One region of the Micromonospora sp. WMMD1120 genome, then DNA from elsewhere that is predicted to be linked to it. Evidence: riboswitches for the same ligand, from Rfam matches in the RefSeq annotation. Region 1 holds a riboswitch; each other region holds the start of a gene.

Region 1 (5,735 bases):
CTTCACGGCCGTCCCTCCCGAGCGTCCGCCGTGCCGCGCCCCGAGGCGCTGGCGTCCGCCACGCCGCGCCGCGGGTCGTCGGCGTCGGCCCTGCCGCCGGAGGCGCGGGAAGCGACCGCGGCTCGGCCCAACTCCCGTGGATGCCGGGCCCCGCTGGGTCCGGCGAAGATGCGCCGCAGCACCATCAGCAGTCGCATGTCGCCCTGCACGGTCAACTCGTGGCGCAGCAGCGCGGCACCCGGATGCAGCTCGCCGCTGACCATCTGGTCGAACACCTGCCGGTCCGCGCGGATCACCAGGTCGGCGTCGTCGGCCGACCGCGACACCTGGACGTGCTGGTCGGCGACAGTGAGGTACCAGTGGTCGGTGCAGTCGTGGGCGGCGACGTCCAACCGCACGGTGCCGGCGGTGGTCTCCGGCAGGTTGAAGCGCCGATCGGCGTCCCACTGTCCCAGGTACTCCTCCGCCGTCACGCCCATCGGATCCCCTTCCCCACGGTGTCCCCGCAGGTTCACCCTTGGTGGGGTGAGCGCGCCTCACCCGGAACGGGTGAGCGACAGGGCGCGCCGGGACGCCCGCCGATGATCGGCGGGCCGGTGATCAGCGGGCTTCCAGCAGCCCGCGCACGAAGGCGGCCTGGCCCACGTGTTGCAGGTCGTCCTCGGCGACGCTGACCAACCGGACGCCGAGGGTCACCGGCGGGTCCCACGACTCGTCGACCACCCGGTCCAGGTCGGCCGGGCGCAGGCCGGTGAGGAACGCCCCGGTCCGATCCGCGACCGCCCGGTAGTAGTCGACGAGCGCCTGCGCGCTCTCCGGCCGTACGGCGGCGACCTGGTCGGGTGAGTGCCCGTATCCGGTGTTGTCCGGGTCGGCGGCGAGCGCGAAACGACCCGCCCAGTCGCCGCCCGTCCAGACCTGTTCGGCGGCGAGCAGGTCGGCGACGTGGTGATCCTGGACGCGGGTGAGGTGCCAGACGAGCCAACCGACCGAGTTGCTGCCCGGTCCCGGCGTCCAGCGCAGCTGCTCCGGACTCAGGCCGTCCACCGCCGAGCGGACGAGGTCGGGCAGCCGGTCGTACGTCTCGGTCAACAGCTCGTTCACGTCCACTGGGTACGCCTCCTGATCGGGTTCCGATCAGGTACCGCTGGCGCCGACGGTCAAACCTCGACCGCTACGGTGATCAAGTGGTCGCGGCGGTGGAGTTGTACCTGGACCCGGACGCGACCCGTCGCATCCGGGTGCTCTGGGACGCGCTGGAGGCCGAGGGCGTGCAGAGCATGCGGTCGCTGCTGGAGCAGCGGCACCGCCCGCACGTCTCGCTCGCGGTGGCGCCCCGCCTCGATCCGGAACAGGTCGCCGCGGCCCTGCGCGGCACCGTGGTGGCCGCTCCCCTGCGGCTCGACTTCCAGCACGCCGGTCAGTTCGTCGGTCGGGTGCTCTGGCTCGGCCCGGCGCCCACACCGGAGCTGCTGGCGCACCACCGGTTGGTGCACGACCGGCTCGCCGCCGCCGGTGTCGGGCTCACCGAGCACTACCGGCCGGGCCGGTGGGTGCCGCACTGCACGCTGTCCATGCGGGTGCCGAACGCGCTGATGGCCGCTGCCGTACGCCGGTGCCTGGAGGTGTTGCCGCTGGCCGCGACGGTGGTCGGGGCGGCCCTCACCGACCACGCACGCGGCATCGCCCACCCGCTGCCCTGAAGCCGACAGCTCACCGACCCGCCCACCTCACTGCAAAATGTCCGGTTTGGCGGGCGGGAGTCGGAAACTTGAAAACCAGGGGTGCGAATCCGCCCAGGCGTGGGATGGTTCGAGTGGCCGCCGTACCAGTGGCGAGTCGCCCGTCCGCGGTTCGCCCGGCCGGTGGCGCGTGCTCACGCCGCGCCCGCGCGGCGGCGTCGAGGAGGAGAGGCAGGGCCCATGCAGGCTCAGCGCAGGCCGCCGCGCACCGAGCGGCGCCAGACCCGGGACGACCGGACCGGCGGGGGTATGACCGGGGCAGCCACCCCGTTGACGATCTGGGCGGCCGCGGTGCTGCTCGGCCGGATCAGCGCCGGCGACGACGACGTCGAGGACGAGCGGCACATCCTGCGCGGCATCGAGTGACACCCGGCGGGGCGGTTCAGAGCCATCCGCGCCGCTTGAAGATCACATAGAGGGTGCCGCAGACCAGCAACATCAACAGCAGGGCGAACAGGTAGCCGAACCGCCAGCGCAGCTCCGGCATGTGGACGAAGTTCATCCCGTACACGGTGCCGATGAGGGTGGGCGCGAAGAGGATCGCCGCCCAGGACGAGACCTTCTTCAGTTCCTCGTTCTGCGCGTAGCTGGCCGCGGTCAGGCTGCGCATCTCCTCGTTCTGCTGCTGCGAGACGAGGGTGGCGTTGACGGTGAGGATGTTCTGTAGCAGGTGCCGGAACCCGTCCACCCGCTCGACCACCTGGGTCAGGTGGTCGGTCACGTCCCGCAGGTAGCGGCGCAGCTCCTCGTCCGCGCCGGGGCTGCCCGCGCCGCCGGCCAGCGCGTCGAGCACGCTCAGCAGGGGCCGGGCGGCCCGCTGGAACTGGATGACCTCGCGGCTCAGGCCGTAGATGCGCCGGCTCGCGTTCGGGTCACCGCCGAACACCTGGGTCTCGATCTCGTCGATGTCGTTCTCCAGCCCGGCGACCACCGGCGCGTACCCGTCGACGACCTGGTCGAGGATCGCGTACAGGACCGCCTCCGGGCCCCGGGCGAGCATCTGCGCCTCGGTCTCCATCCGACGTCGCACGGCGGCCAGGTCCGGGGCCTCACCGTGCCGCACGGTGACCACGAAACCCGGCCCGATGAACAGGTGCAGCTCGGAGAACTCGACCTCCTCCCGGGAGTCGTCGTAGCGGGCGGCGCGGAGCACCACGAACAGGGTGTGCCCGTACCGTTCCAGCTTGGGCCGCTGGTGGGCGTTGATCGCGTCCTCGACCGCCAGGTCGTGCAGCCGGAACTCCCGGGCCAACGAGGTGATCTGGCCGATGTCGGGCCGGTACAACCCGATCCAGGCCATCGCGTCATCCTGCTCCTGGAGGCAGCGGTACGTCTCGGCGAGGCCGGACGGCGAGGCGAAGCGGTGTCCGTGGCGGTAGATCGCGCTGTCCACCAGGCCGCCGGCGGGGGCGGTGGACGACTGCGTGGACGGCGCGACGCCGACCGGGGTCTCGTACTCGTCGAGTTGGCGACCGAAGCCACCACCCGGGCGGAAGCGACGGCCACCGACCATGCCCTGCCCCCTCCCCCGGCGCTGTCCGGCCCGGCGCGGGCCCGCCAACCCGGGGGCGCTGCGTTCCCGCTGTCCGGAGTACGAAACCCGCCGCGCGACCGGGTGGGTTCCGCGCACCGGCCCGGGTGACCGGCGAGCCGACGGTGAGGGTGGTCATAACGACTGGACGGTCCACCCACGCCCGCTGCTAGCATCGGCGCAGGTCATGAGTGCCAGCGCGAAGCCCCGGCTTGCTGGCCGGCAACCCTCCTCCGCGGTGGGGTGCCCCGGGTGAGGACCAGGCACCGGCAGGACGCCGGCGCAAGCGTGGCCTGGCACCCAGGTCAGCACAGACCCGGGAGAACCATGCGCATGCTCAGCACCGCCCCACCGACCGATGTCGCGGACGTCCGCGCCGGTCGACGGTCGCCGGCACTGATCCGGCGACGGCACGTGGACATGATGCGAATGTGCAGCGCCGCCTGTCGTCGCGGCACCGCGCCCTAGCGCATCCCCTTCTCGAACCCCTTCCAGCGGTACGCCCAGCGGGCGTGCCGTCGGCGGCGCACGTCCGCGCTGCCGGGACACCACCCTTCGGAGACACCTGTGCGATCCCTTCCTGCCCTGACCCGCACCGTCGCCCTCGCCGCGGCCATGCTGCTGGCCGCCGCCGCGCTCACCGGCTGCGGCGCCGACGACTCCACCGACTCCACCGCCAACCCGTACGGGCTGGCGCAGCCGGGCGTGCTGCGCGCCGGCACGCTCACCGACGCCCCGCCGAACGTGTACCTCAAGGACGGGAAGTTCACCGGCTTCGACAACGACCTGCTGACCGCCGTGGCCGGCAGGCTCGGCCTGCGGGTGGAGTTCGTGGGCACCGACTTCTCCGCGTTGCTCTCCCAGGTCAACAACCACAAGTTCGACGTCGGTAGCTCCTCGATCACCATCACCGAGGCGCGCAAGAAGACTGTCGACTTCGGCAACGGCTACGACTTCGGCTACTTCGGCCTGGACGTGCCGGCCGGCTCGCCGATCACCAGCTTCGACCAGCTCGCCGGCAGGCGGGTCGTGGTGGTGCAGGGCACCGTCCAGGACGACTACGCCACCGGCAAGCAGCTCAACCCGGTGCGCGTGCCGGACTACAACGGCGCGATCAACCAGCTCAAGGCGGGCACCGCCGACGCGTGGATCGCGCCCGCCGAGATCGGCGAGAAGTCGGCCGCCGACAGCAACGGCAAGATCACCGTGGCGGCCAAGCAGCTCAGCCCGGCGCCGACCGCGTACGCGGTGGCCAAGGGCAGCGACAGGTTGCGTGAGGCGCTGAACGAGGGCCTCGACGAGGTCATCGCGGACGGCACCTGGAGCCGCCTGCAGGCGCAGTACTACCCGGGCCGGCCGATCCCGGCGGACTTCACCCCGGGCAGCGGGACGGCGGCCGTGCCGTCGGCGTCGGCAGTGCCGTCGGCGTCCGCGTCGAGCGCGTCCTGACCGGGTGCCGAGCGAGCGGAGCGGTGGGAGAGGCGACACATGGATCCGTTGAGCACGCTGTGGGAGACGTTCTTCGACGTCGACGCGATGCGCGAGGCGCTGCCCGAGATGCTCACCGTCGGGCTGCCCAACACGCTGATCCTGGCGGTCTCCGCCGCCCTGCTCGGCTCGGTGCTGGGCCTGCTGCTGGCCGTCGCCGGGATCTCCCGTAGCCGGTGGTTGCGCTGGCCGGCGCGGGTCTACACCGACGTGTTCCGGGGGCTGCCGGCCGCCGCGACGATCCTGCTGATCGGCGTGGGGCTGGCACCCCTGGGCATGCGGGTGTGGGGACCGGACCCCTACCCGCTGGGCATCCTGGCGCTGTCGCTGATCGCCGCCGCGTACCTCGGTGAGATCTTCCGCTCCGGCATCCAGTCGGTGGAGGCCACCCAACTGGAGGGCGCCCGCGCGCTCGGCTTCTCCTGGGTGGACGCGATGCGGTTGGTGATCATCCCGCAGGGCCTGCGGCGGGTGCTGCCCGCCTGGGTGAACCAGCTCATCGCGCTGATCAAGGACTCCAGCCTGGTCTACTTCCTCGGTCTGGTGGCCAGCCAGCGGGAGCTGTTCCGGATCGGGCAGGACTACGCGGCCACCACCGGCAACGAGTCCGCGCTGCTGCTGGCCGGGCTCTGCTACCTGGCGCTGACCGTACCGCTGACGCACGTCGTCAACCGGATCGACAGTCGACTGCGCGACGGTCGGCCGGCGACCGCGCCGACCGAGGAGGACGAGGAGAACGAGGAGAACGAGGAGATGGCGACGGAGGGACAGCGACGATGAGCACCGACCCCAGCACCTCGGTCAGCCTCGACGTCCGCGACGTGCACCTCGCCTTCGGACCGAACCGGGTGCTGCGCGGCGTCGACCTCACCGTGCCGCGCGGCGCGACGGCCTGCGTCATCGGCCCGTCCGGGTCGGGCAAGTCCACACTGCTGCGCACCATCAACCGGCTGATCGAGCCGGACCGGGGCGAC
Region 2 (5,735 bases), 2.7 Mb from region 1:
TCGGCGCGTCCACCAGCAGCCGGCCGTCCAGGTAGGCGACGTCCGCGACGTACTCCTGCGGTGTTGCCCCCTGCCAGCAGACCGCCTGGTAACCCTCGGCTCGCGGGCGGGCCTCGGCCAGCGCCGCCCGCAGGGCGACCCGATCGATCTGGCCGACGTCCAGGCGGCGACGCACCTCGGCCAACGCGGGCTGGGCGCCGGTGGAGGCGGCGAACGCGTCACCGGCCGCCGACCGGGCCGGCCCGCCGGGCAGGGCGGAGACCGTCATCGCGACAACCCGTTTGCGTCCGTGCTCGCGCAGCAGCCGCAGCCCGTACTCGTGCAACGCCCGGCCGACGCCCCGGCGCCGCAGCTCCGGACGCACCGTCAGCTCGGCGGTGGCGTTGTCGGTGTTGTCGAGCTGCGGCAGGTCCACCTGTTGGTAGGCGGCGGGCACACCGTCCAGTCGGGCCAGCGCCCAGAGCGACGCGGTGCCGGGCATCGGCGTCTGGAACAACGCGTCGAAACGCCGCCGGCAGAAGGGCGGGAAGTCCGGCAGATCGACGTCGTTGGCCGCCGCCCCGATCCGGTACGCCTCGTCGACGGAGGCGCGGTCGGTGCCGTCGAACGCCGCGATGGTGATGCTCATTCGGTGAGAGTGCACCGGCGAAAAGCGATCGGGCCAGCGATTTAAATCGCTGGCCCGATCGGACGTGGTCGGGAGGGACACTCGCACAACGCCTCCGGCGTTGGGTCGCAAGAACTTCAAAAGTCTTCGGCGAAGTGCCCTCCCGCACGGAGCATCTTGCGCCGTCCGGTTCCTGCCGTCAAGTCCGCAGGGGCGGGTTTTCCGCACTCAACGCGAAAACCCAGTTACCCGGCGGATCCGCCTGCTCCCCCGATCGGCTGGTCAGCCGTCCCCCACCCGGCTGACGCACCCTCGGCCCGCTTCGATTTTCTTTATGTCGCCCGGTCAGCCGAGCAGGCCCGCGTCGCGCGCGGCGCGCAGCGAGGGCTTGATCTGGTGGGTCGGCCCGACCTGACCGGCCACCGCGTCGATGGTCTTCAGGCCCTCGCCGGTGTTGAACACGACGGTCTCCGCCGACGGGTCGAGCCGGCCGGACCCGACGAGCTTGCGCAGCACCGCCACCGTCACACCGCCGGCGGTCTCCGCGAAGACGCCGGTGGTGCGGGCCAGGTCGCGGATGCCGGCGCGGATCTCGTCGTCGTCGACGTACTCCATCCAGCCGCCGGTGCGGCGGACCGCTTCCAGCGCGTAGAGACCGGCCGCCGGGTCGCCGATGTTGAGTGACTTGGCGATGCCGGTCGGCCGGACCGGGGTGATCGTGTCGGTGTCGGCGTGCAGCGCGGCGGCGATCGGGTTGCAGCCCGCCGACTGCGCGCCGAAGACCTTCCAGCCGCCGGCCGGCGCCTCGACCAGGCCGATCTCCACCAGCTCGGAGAACGCCTTGTCAATCTTGGTGAGCAGCTCGCCGCTGGCCATCGGGATGACCACCTGCGCCGGGATGCGCCAACCGAGCTGCTCGGCCACCTCGTAGCCGAGGGTCTTGGAGCCCTCCGCGTAGTACGGCCGGACGTTCACGTTGACGAAGGCGGTGTCCTCGAACTCGTCGGTCTCCACCAGCTCACCGCAGAGCCGGTTGACGTCGTCGTACGAGCCGTCGATCGCGACCAGGTCACCGCCGTAGACGGCGGTGGTGATGACCTTGCCCTGCTCCAGGTCGCCGGGGATGAAGACCACCGAGGGCGCCCCGGCGCGGGCGGCGTGGGCGGCCACCGAGTTGGCCAGGTTGCCGGTCGACGCGCAGGCGAAGCGGGTGAAGCCGAGCGCCCTGGCGGCGGTGAGCGCCACCGAGACGACCCGGTCCTTGAACGAGTGGGTGGGGTTGGCGCTGTCGTCCTTGACCCACAGCGGCCCGGTGATGCCCAGCTCGGCGGCGAGTTGCGGAGCCGCCACCAGTGGGGTCAACCCCGGGTCGAGGGTGACCCGGCCGGCCGGGTCCTGACCGGCGGGGAGCAGACCGGCGTACCGCCAGATCGTGTTCGGCCCGGCCTCGATCTGCTCCCGGGTGACGGTGGCCAGCGCGGCGACATCGTAGTCGACCTCCAGCGGGCCGAAACACTCGTAGCAGGCGTGCTGGGCGACGAGCGGGTAGCGGGCCGAACAGGCACGGCAGACCAGGGCGCGGGCGGGGCTGGTGGAGGTGTCGATGCCGGTGACGAGCGTCGACGTCATGTCGAGAGTCCTCTCATCTTTCCCCACATCGCACGGTGCGGCGGGGACGGAATTGGCACCTGCCCCGCCGGTCGCTCAGCGGTGAGCGCGCGGGGTGGTTGCCGGGGCGTCGTCGGGCCGTATCCCTCAGCCCCTCTGGATGAGGTATGCAGTTGTGCCGCCGAGTCTAGGACAACGCTGTCGGCCCTTGCTACCGCTCATCCCACACAGTGGGTCAGCGGGCGCTCACCGCCACCGGGTCGGTCACCGCCACCGGGTCCGTGACGGCGGTCGGCCGGGGCAGCGCGGGGGTCCGGGGCAGCGCCTCGGTCCGGGGTCGGGCGGCGAGGTTCGCGGCGACCAGGGCGGCGATCGTGATGGCGGCCCCGACCAGCTCCACCGGCTCCGGGCGGTAGCCGCGAACGATCTGCACGACGAAGGTGGTCACCGGCACCAGGTTCATGAACAGCGCGGCGTTGGCGGCGCCGAGTCGCTGCACGCCGGTGTTCCAGGCCAGGACCGCGACCACCGCGCCGACCAGCACCGCGTACGCCAACTGCGGGGTGACCGCCACGACGTCGCCGACGCCCGGCGCGTGCTGCCAGCCGACGGCGTCGGCCACGATGCTCGCGGCGAGCATGGCGGCGGTGCCGGCGAGCGCGGTCAGCGTGGTGAAGCGCAGCGGCGACCATTCGCCGAACCGGCTGGCGCCGTGGGTGTAGATCGCCCAGCCCAGCACCGCGCCGATCATCATCAGGCCGCCGACACCGAACTGACCGAGGCCGGCCAGGCTTCCGCGCGTGATCACCAGACCGACACCGACGAGCGCCGCCAGGGAGAGGGCCAACAGAAGAGGCTTCGGGCGTACGCCGTCCCGGGCCCAGCGGACGAGCTGGGTGATCACCGGCGTGGTGGCCACGAAGAGGGCGATCTGCTGCGGGGCGGCGTGTTCGAGAGCGAGGCCGGTCAGCAGGTTGAAGCCGGCGAAGCCGACCACCCCGAGCACCACCACCTCCACCGCCCGAGCGCCGAGGCGCAGCGCGCCGGAGCCCTCGCGGAGCAGCAGGATGCCGACCAGGATGACGGCGGCCAGCAGGTAGCGGGCGGTGGTCAGGTTGAGCGGGTCGACCCGGTTCAGGGCGCTGGCGAGGACCGGAAACATGACGCCCCAGCCGAGCGCGGCGAGCAGTGGGTACGCGGCGGCGCGGGATCGCATCGGCATCTCCAATGTTCGAGTATCGTCGAACCAACGACACCGACCCTAGGAGCTTGTTCGAGAATTGTCGAACAACGGTTACACTGCTCACATGGAGCCGCACGAACCCGACCTGACCTCCGTACCGGTGACCGCCGTGCTGGCCGCGCTCGCGGACGACGTGCGGCTACAGATCGTCCGGGCGCTGGCCGAGGGGGGCGAGGCACCCTGCGGCAGCCTCGACTTCGGCGTCTCCAAGGCGACCCGCAGCCACCACCTCCGGGTGCTGCGCGAGGCCGGCCTCACCCGCACCCGGGCCGCCGGCACGAGCCGCCTGGTCCGCCTCCGCCGCGACGAGGTCGACAAGCTCTATCCGGGCCTGCTGAATGCGGTGCTAGCTCCGCGCGCGGAGTAACCCCTCCCCCGCGCAGAGCAACCCCTCGCCCCGCGCAGAGCACCCCCTCACCCCGCGCAGAGCACCCCCTCGCCCCGCGCAGAGCAACCCCTCGCCCCGCGCAGAGCAACCCCTCGCCCCGCGCAGAGCACCCCCTCGCCCCGCGCAGAGCACCCCCTCGCCCCGCGCAGAGCAACCCCTCGCCCCGCGCAGAGCAACCCCTCGCCCCGCGCAGAGCAACCCCTCGCCCCGCGCAGAGCAACCCCTCGCCCCGCGCAGAGCAACCCCTCGCCCCGCGCAGAGCAACCCCTCGCCCCGCGCGATCTTGCACTTACTGTCCCCCCATAAGGGGCATTCCCGGCTTTTCGGCAACAGAAGCTGCAAGATCGACGCGGCTCAGGGGCTTCGGCCCCCTACGCCACCTCGCTGACCGGCTTGGCGTTGTTCTTGATCGAGCGCAGGATCGAGACCATGCGGTCGGCGTCGTCGTTGGAGAACAGCGCCTCCGGCCCGCGCGGGGCGACACCGTTGAACGGCGACTCGTAGAGGCGCCCCGGCTCCATCACACCGTTCATCGTCAGGTCGTTGACGATCAGGTTGATGAAGTCGAGCTGGGCGGCGTTGAGGGCCCGGTCGACGAGGAACTCGCTGAACGCCTCCCGGGCCGCCTCGCGGTCCAGGCCGACCAGTGAGCGGATGAACAGGCCCAGGCCCTCGGAGGACCGCCGGGCCTGGTCGATGTCCTGCTTGTCGCCGACGCCGCTCTCGCCGAGCATCCGTTCCAGCTCGGCGAGGTCGGTGCCGGAGAGCTGCCGGTTGCGGCGCAGCTTCTGCACGGCCACGTGATCCTCGTGGATGCGCAGGTAGACACGCATCTTCGCGCGGAAGCGCTCCAGGTCGGTGCCGACCGTCACCCCGCTGAACGGCAGCTCGATTTCCTGGTCAATCTCGTCGGCGAAGTTGGTGAAGACGAGGGTGCGACGCACCTTCGGCACCAGCCGGACCAGGTCACGCATCCGACGTCGGGCCAACTCCAGCATGGGCAGCGTGACGTCCTGCCACCACTCGTCGCCGGCCACCTCCTCAAGCAGGTGGGCCCGCTGCTGGATCATCGGGATGGTGGTCTGCTCCAGCAGCGCCGAGGCGATCTCCTGGACCTCGGTGCGGTGCCGGTTGAACCGACTGTCGGGCACCAGCAGGCCGAGCTGCATCCGCAGGATCAACAGGTCGAAGCGCTTGGCCTCCTCGCCGTCGTCGCGGACTTCGCTGGGCAGACCGGCGAGGCCGGCGACGAGCTGCGCGGACGACTCGGGCGACAGCCGGTGCCAGTTGGCGAGGTCGACGTAGTACTCGACGAGGCGGCGGTGCGGTCGCACCACCACGTTGTCCAGGCGCATGCCCCGCACCCGGCCGTGCAGGTCCCGGGCGATGTCCCAGCGCAGGCCGGCCTCACTCTGCGTACCGTCGGCGGCGTCGCTGTCGGCGGCGTCGCCGGGTCGGCGCTGGTCGAGTTGGCTGACCAGCTCGACCTTGGCCTTGAAGATCCGTTCGGTGAGGGACGGGCTGAGCGAGCCCTCGGTGGTGGTCGGGTCCTGACTGAAGTACTCGAAGTTGCCGCAGAAGTCGAAGACGAAGAAGTCCTTCTTGTGGATGCCGGGGGCGTACAGGTCGGGCCGCAGGCGGGTGCCCCGACCGAGCATCTGCGCGAATTTGGTCTTGGACCGCACGATCTTGAAGAACACCAGGTTGACGACGTCGGGGACGTCGATGCCGGTGTCGAGCATGTCGACGGAGATGGCGATGTGCGGCTGCCGGTCGGGCAGCGAGAAGCTGTCGATCAGGCCCTGCGCGCGCTCCACCCGGTGGGTGATGATCCGGGCGAAGTCGCCCCGGTAGTGCGGGTAGTTGTCGTCGAAGCGCTTCGCGATGAA
Region 3 (5,735 bases), 2.7 Mb from region 1:
AGTGTGCCGGTCAGCACCTCGGCGAGTGTGGCGGCGGTGCTCAACGCGCCGCTGGTGAACCTCGAGGTGTTGCCGTTGATCCAGTTCTGCGCCTCGTCGATGTAGCGGTCGAGTTGGGTGTCGGAGAGGTGCAGCGGGCCCGTCTTGAGCCAGTTCTGGATCTGCCGGACGCCCTCCGAGGACTTCGCGCTCAGCTCCGGCACACCGCGGATGAACTCGTTGACCACGAGCGTCAGGGTGCCGATCACCGCGGCCAGGCCGCCGACCAGCACCACCGCCGTCGCCAGCGACCGGGGGAACCGGGCCCGCAGCAGCCAGCCCACCGCCGGCGCGAGCAGCGCGGAGAGCAGCAGCGCGACGGCCAGCGGGATGATGACGATCTTGATGGTGCCGACCACCCGCAGGAGGGCCCAGGCGACCACGCCGATCACGATCAGGCGCCAGCACCAGGCCGCGGCGATCCGGAGCCCGTGCGGAACGTCCGCGTCGTCCCGGCTGGAGGTGGAGCTGTGCTGGTCCACCGGAGGCTCGGCGCCGTAGACGGCGGCGCTCGGTGGGGCGCTCGGACCGGGCACGCCGGGGGACGCCACCCCGGCCGTCGACGGCAGGTCGTCGACAGCGACCTCGTCGGCGCCCGTCGACGTCTGTCGTGACTGGTAGGCGCGGCGAAGCCGCCCGCGTACCCGCTCGAAGCGGCTCAAGCGCACCTCCTGGCAGAGAGACCGGCCCGCCCACGGCGACAGGTCGGACAGCTTACGCGTGTTCTCGACACCTTAGGGGAGTTCCGCCACACATTGCCCGGACCACCTTCGGCGTAACCACCGGCGGGACCGCCGTCGGCCACACGGTAGCGTCTGCGACGTGACCGCCGACAAGGATCTCGACGCCGGCCTGCCGATCCGCCTGCTGCACGACCGCGTGCTGGTGCGCATGGAGGGCAGCGAGGGCGAACGCCGCTCCACAGCGGGCATCGTCATCCCGGCGACCGCCGCGGTCGGCAAGCGTCTCGCCTGGGCCACGGCGGTCGGGGTGGGGCCCAACGTCCGCGCGATCGTCTCGGGCGACCGGGTGCTGTTCGACCCCGACGACCGCTCCGAGGTCGAGCTGCACGGCCGTGGCTACGTGCTGCTGCGGGAGCGGGACGTGCACGCGGTCGCCGCCGAGCGGATCGAGAACGACTCGACAGGCCTCTACCTCTGACGCTCCTCCCCCGGCCAGCGGAGCCCGCCGGGCGCCGTTTGCCCGCCGGTACGACGGGAAGCCAGCCGGCGACCGTGGCCCTGGGGAGGGACGATGCCGGTATTCGTGAAGAAGGTCTTGACCTGGGGCTTCGTCGCGTTCCTGATCTATTTCGTGGCCTTCCGGCCGGACGGGGCCGCGCAGATGTTCCGGGCGATCGGGGCCGCGCTGATCGCGATGTTCCAGGGTTTCGGTGACTTCCTGACCTCGCTCATGGCCTGACCCAGCCCGGCGGCGGGTACCCGTGCGGAGCAGGTGGCGGAGCCGGCGCGAGCACCACCGGAATCGGCACGACCGGCTCGTGCGGCGCGTCCACCGTGCGCTGGGTGCCGTCCGGGAAGCGCAGGTGGTAGCGGTTGCCGTCCCAGATCCCCGCCGGGGCCTGCGGGTCCCGACCGACGAAGAACGACCGGTACCCGGTGATCGCGTCCAGCAACTCGCGCTCCTCCCGCGCGGTCCGTTCCTGGTCGGCGGGCTTGCGGTCCAACCCGCGCACCGTCCCGTCGCGGAGCAACGCCAACCGGGTGGCGGCGGACTGGTAGCCGCGCATCGCGCGCACCCCGGCGTCGCCGGCCACCCGCCGCGCCCAGCTCCGGGCGGCGTGCCGTCGGGCGAGGCTGCTCAGCGCGGCCACCTCGGGTGGGCTGAGCCAGCCGGCACTTACGTAGGCCGGCAGCGCCCGCTCGGTGAGCCGGCCCTCCCAGGCGCGCAGCCACACCGCCAGGCCGACGGTGCCGAAGAAGACCGGCACCATCAGGCCCAGGAAGCCGTACAGCATGATCACCGCCTCGCCGGTGGCCTGGGTCAGCGTGGGCAGCAGGTTCCACGTGCCGTGCAGCATCATCGCGAGCAGCAGACCGGCGATCGGCGCGAGCACCCGGACCCGCCGGTCGGCGGTCCGGGAGGCGATGCCCAGCCCGAAACCGGTCATCGAGGTGAAGAGCGGGTGGGCGAACCCGAACAGCAGGATCCGCAGGATGAAGATCGCGATGACCTGCTGGATGCCGGTGGCGGGGCCGTACCTGTCGACACCGGACGCGTAGCCCAGACCGCCCAGGTAGAGGATGTTCTCCACCATGGCGAAGCCGACCGCGGAGAGCCCGCAGTAGACCAGGCCGTCGGTGATGCCGGACCACTCCCGGCGACGGAACACCAGCAGCAGGATCGGGCCCAGCGCCTTGGTCAGCTCCTCGATGAAGGGCGCCACCAGCACGCCGGTGAGCGCGGACGGCAGGCCCCAGTCGGCGAACAGGCCGGCGGCGAAGTCGTTCACGGTGAGCGAGGCGGCGGTGGAGACGAACGCGCCCCAGGCGAAGCAGAAGATCAGGTACTTCAGCGGCTCCGGCTCGTACCGGTCCAGCCAGAGGAAGCAGGCGACCAGCACCGGCACCGGCAGGATGGCGGCGACGACGCCGATCAGCAGCGCCTGCGCCCCCAGCGACTGACCGAGCGTGAAGACCATGAACACCGCGCACGCGGCGATCAGCAGCACCACCGCGGCCAGCACCAGGAACCGCCGCCAACCCAGCCGGCGCAGCGGCATCCGGGGCGTCGCGTCGGCCGGCGGGGCCTTGGGGGCGGGCGACGGCGGCAGCGGTGAACCGGGTGGGGTGTCGGCCATGCGGTCAGCGTAGCCATCCGCCGCCGGCTGGTCCGGCCGCATCGGCGGCAGCTATGCTGCCGGCAGGTCACGAGCGCCAGCGTCAAGCCCCGGCTTGCTGGCCGGCAACCCTCGTCAGTTCGCGGTGGGGTGCCCCGGGTGATGACCGGGCCCAGCCCGATCGGCGTGCTGGGCAAGCGCGGACCCCGTCCCGACGTCGCACCGGGGTCCCTGACCCCGGAGGTTCCGGCGTGCCCGTCACCCTCGTCTCCCCGCTGCCCACCCGCCCCGACACCGCGCCCACGCCGGCCCCGTCGCGGCCGCTCGACGTCCTCGGCGTGCCGGGCGAGATCAACCTGGACCACGCGGCCAGCGCGCCGTGCGCGCGAGCCGCCGCCGACGCGGTGGCCGAGCTGCTGCCCTGGTACGCCAGCGTGCATCGCGGGGCGGGGGCGCTGTCCCGGCGGTGCACACTCGCGTACGAGCAGGCGCGGCAGACCGTCGGCGACTTCTTCGGGGCCCGGATCGGCGATCACGTGGTCTTCACCCGCAACACGACCGACGCGCTCAACCTGTTGGGGCGCTCGCTACCGGCCGGCACGACGGTGGTCACCTTCGCCGCCGAGCACCACGCCAACCTGCTGCCCTGGCCGCGCGGCTCGGTACGGCTGCCGGTGCCCACCGACCCCGCCGCGGCGGTACGCGACCTCGCCGCCGCCCTCACCGAGCTGCGCCGGGGCAGCAATCCAGCGCTGCCGGTGCTGGTCGCGGTGACCGGCGCGAGCAACGTGACCGGGGAACGTTGGCCGGTCGCCGAGCTGGCCCGGGTGGCCCACCGGCACAGCGCCCGGATCGTGCTCGACGCCGCGCAACTCGCTCCGCACGCCCCCGTCGACCTGGGCACGCTCGACGTCGACTACCTGGCGGTCTCCGGGCACAAGCTGTACGCGCCGTTCGGCGCGGGTGTGCTGATCGGCAGGTCGGACTGGTTGGACGACGCGCCCCCGTACCTGGCCGGTGGCGGGGCCACCAGTCACGTCGGGTCGGCCACCCACGACGTGACCTGGTCGACCGGCCCGGCCCGGCACGAGGGCGGCACCCCGAACCTGCTCGGCGCGGTGGCGCTGGCGGCCGTCTGCGGGGCGCTCGCCGACGCCGACCGGGCCGCGCTGGCGGCGCACGAGCAGGCGCTGCTGACCCGGCTGCGGACCGGCATCGCCGCCCTGCCGCACGTGGTGGAGCTGCGCACGTTCGGCCCGGACGCGCCCCGGGTGGGCATCGTCTCGTTCGTGGTCGCCGGCCGGGACTCCAGCGAGGTCGCGGCACGGCTGGCCGCCGAGCACCACATCGGCGTACGGGACGGGTTGTTCTGCGCGCATCCGCTGGCCCGGCGGCTGCTCGCCGAGGCGGCGGATCGTACCGGCCGGCGGGACCTGCCGCCGACAGCGCTGCGCGCCAGCCTCGGCCTGGGCAGCACCGCCGCCCAGGTGGACCGACTGCTCGCCGCGTTGGCCGAGCTGGGCTGACTCGCGCGCTCAGCCGACCGGCGGGGCGGTCGGGGGTTTCCGGGGCTCGCCGGACTCGGTGGGCTCACCGACCGGCCGCTCCTGCTCGCCGAACGCGCTGCGGATACACCGGTTCGCCTCCTCCTGGTCGATGCCGGAGGCGACCAGAAGGTCGCTCGCCGTGGTACGCACCTGGGCGACCACCACGCTGCCCGAGAAACCGACACCCGCGCCGTACGCCCGACCGGCCTCGCTGACCGCCCGCAGCGACCGCTCCCGGGCCTTGTGCGGCTCCTCGCCGACGGCGAACTCGTGCTTGAGCAGCCGAACCGACTCGGCGAGGTGGCCGATCGCGTCCGGCATCGGATCGGGCACCGGTTCCTCGTCCTCGACGAGCGTCACGGACCGGCGGATCAGGGTGCCGCTGTTGCGCATCGCCCGGTCGATCGGGTCGGCCGCCTCCGCGTAGTGGGTCAGCTCGCCCCGGCGGTGCCAGCGGGCCGGGGAGAGCGTGGCGGTCTCCTTGGCGCCCTCGATCGCCTCACTGAGGGTGTTCAGCTCCTCCCTGTTGTCGCGCAGCCGGTCCAGCGCCCGCTGGATGGTGGCCCGGTCCCGGCGGCGCAGTCCGTCGGCCGTCTGGTCGAGCTGGTCGGCGAGCAGATCCAGCGCGGGGCGGGCCGCCCGGTTGATCACCCGGAGCGGGTTCAGCGGCAACAGCACCGCCGTGACCAGCAGCGCGATCCCACCCCCCAGGAACGCGTCCACGAAGCGCGGGATCTCCAGGTTCTGTGTGGACGGGCTCAGCGTGACGATCAGCACCGCCGTGGCCGCCGCCTGGATGACGATCGCCACGCTCGCCCCCGCGAAGATGGTGAGCAGGATCGCCACGGTGACCACCAGGCCGAGCTGCCACGCCCCGGTGCCGAGGAAGTAGATCAGCAGGTCGCCGATGAACACCCCGATGCCGACCCCGACGATCAGCTCCACGGTCCGGCGGAACCGCTGGCCGACCGACGCGGCCAGGGTGCCGACCGCGGAGATCGGCGCGAAGACCGGTTGCGGGTTGCCGAGCACCTTGTGCGCGACCAGGTAGGCCAGCCCGGCGGCCAGCCCGGCCTGCACCGCGAGCCCGCCGGCCATCCGCACCCGGTGCAGCCGGTCGTGCAGGGTGGCCCGACCACGGTGGCGCAGTTGCTCGGTGGCCTCGGCGATCCGGGCGCCGTCGATGTCCACCATCCCCTCCCGCAGCGGGGCACGTCGCACCACCGGAGGTCGCTTGTCCCGGGACACGGCCATGGGCGCGACTACCCGTGCTGGGCGCGCTGAATCCTCCCCTTCCGCGCGTCGCGCCGGAATGCGGCAGACTCGGGCGGTGGTCGATCTGCTGAGCC

What was found. Region 1 has a riboswitch for S-adenosylmethionine ahead of O7634_RS19585 (ABC transporter substrate-binding protein). Riboswitches for the same ligand answer to the same signal wherever they lie in the genome.
Region 2: it holds a riboswitch for S-adenosylmethionine, as region 1 does, so the genes downstream of both, thrC (threonine synthase) here and O7634_RS19585 (ABC transporter substrate-binding protein) in region 1, are expected to answer to the same signal.
Region 3: it holds a riboswitch for S-adenosylmethionine, as region 1 does, so the genes downstream of both, O7634_RS06870 (aminotransferase class V-fold PLP-dependent enzyme) here and O7634_RS19585 (ABC transporter substrate-binding protein) in region 1, are expected to answer to the same signal.

Annotation. Positions count from the first base shown of each region.
Region 1 is NZ_JARUBO010000005.1:4,170,055-4,175,789, reverse strand. Features, by position in the region: gene O7634_RS19615 (glycogen debranching N-terminal domain-containing protein) at 1-6, opposite strand, end outside; gene O7634_RS19610 (SCP2 sterol-binding domain-containing protein) at 3-479, opposite strand; gene O7634_RS19605 (DUF664 domain-containing protein) at 601-1,110, opposite strand; gene O7634_RS19600 (2'-5' RNA ligase family protein) at 1,188-1,703, shown strand; gene O7634_RS19595 (hypothetical protein) at 1,923-2,108, shown strand; gene corA (magnesium/cobalt transporter CorA) at 2,125-3,255, opposite strand; SAM riboswitch class IV at 3,457-3,568, shown strand; gene O7634_RS19585 (ABC transporter substrate-binding protein) at 3,841-4,722, shown strand; gene O7634_RS19580 (amino acid ABC transporter permease) at 4,762-5,541, shown strand; gene O7634_RS19575 (amino acid ABC transporter ATP-binding protein) at 5,538-5,735, shown strand, end outside.
Region 2 is NZ_JARUBO010000005.1:1,459,421-1,465,155, forward strand. Features, by position in the region: gene O7634_RS06945 (GNAT family N-acetyltransferase) at 1-628, opposite strand, end outside; gene thrC (threonine synthase) at 953-2,236, opposite strand; SAM riboswitch class I at 2,247-2,382, opposite strand; gene O7634_RS06955 (DMT family transporter) at 2,451-3,431, opposite strand; gene O7634_RS06960 (metalloregulator ArsR/SmtB family transcription factor) at 3,523-3,825, shown strand; gene O7634_RS06965 (DEAD/DEAH box helicase family protein) at 4,218-5,735, opposite strand, start outside.
Region 3 is NZ_JARUBO010000005.1:1,438,387-1,444,121, forward strand. Features, by position in the region: gene O7634_RS06850 (AI-2E family transporter) at 1-752, opposite strand, end outside; gene O7634_RS06855 (co-chaperone GroES) at 862-1,200, shown strand; gene O7634_RS06860 (hypothetical protein) at 1,294-1,461, shown strand; gene O7634_RS06865 (PrsW family intramembrane metalloprotease) at 1,451-2,902, opposite strand; SAM riboswitch class IV at 2,926-3,045, shown strand; gene O7634_RS06870 (aminotransferase class V-fold PLP-dependent enzyme) at 3,115-4,365, shown strand; gene O7634_RS06875 (FUSC family protein) at 4,375-5,577, opposite strand; gene O7634_RS06880 (metal-dependent phosphohydrolase) at 5,717-5,735, shown strand, end outside.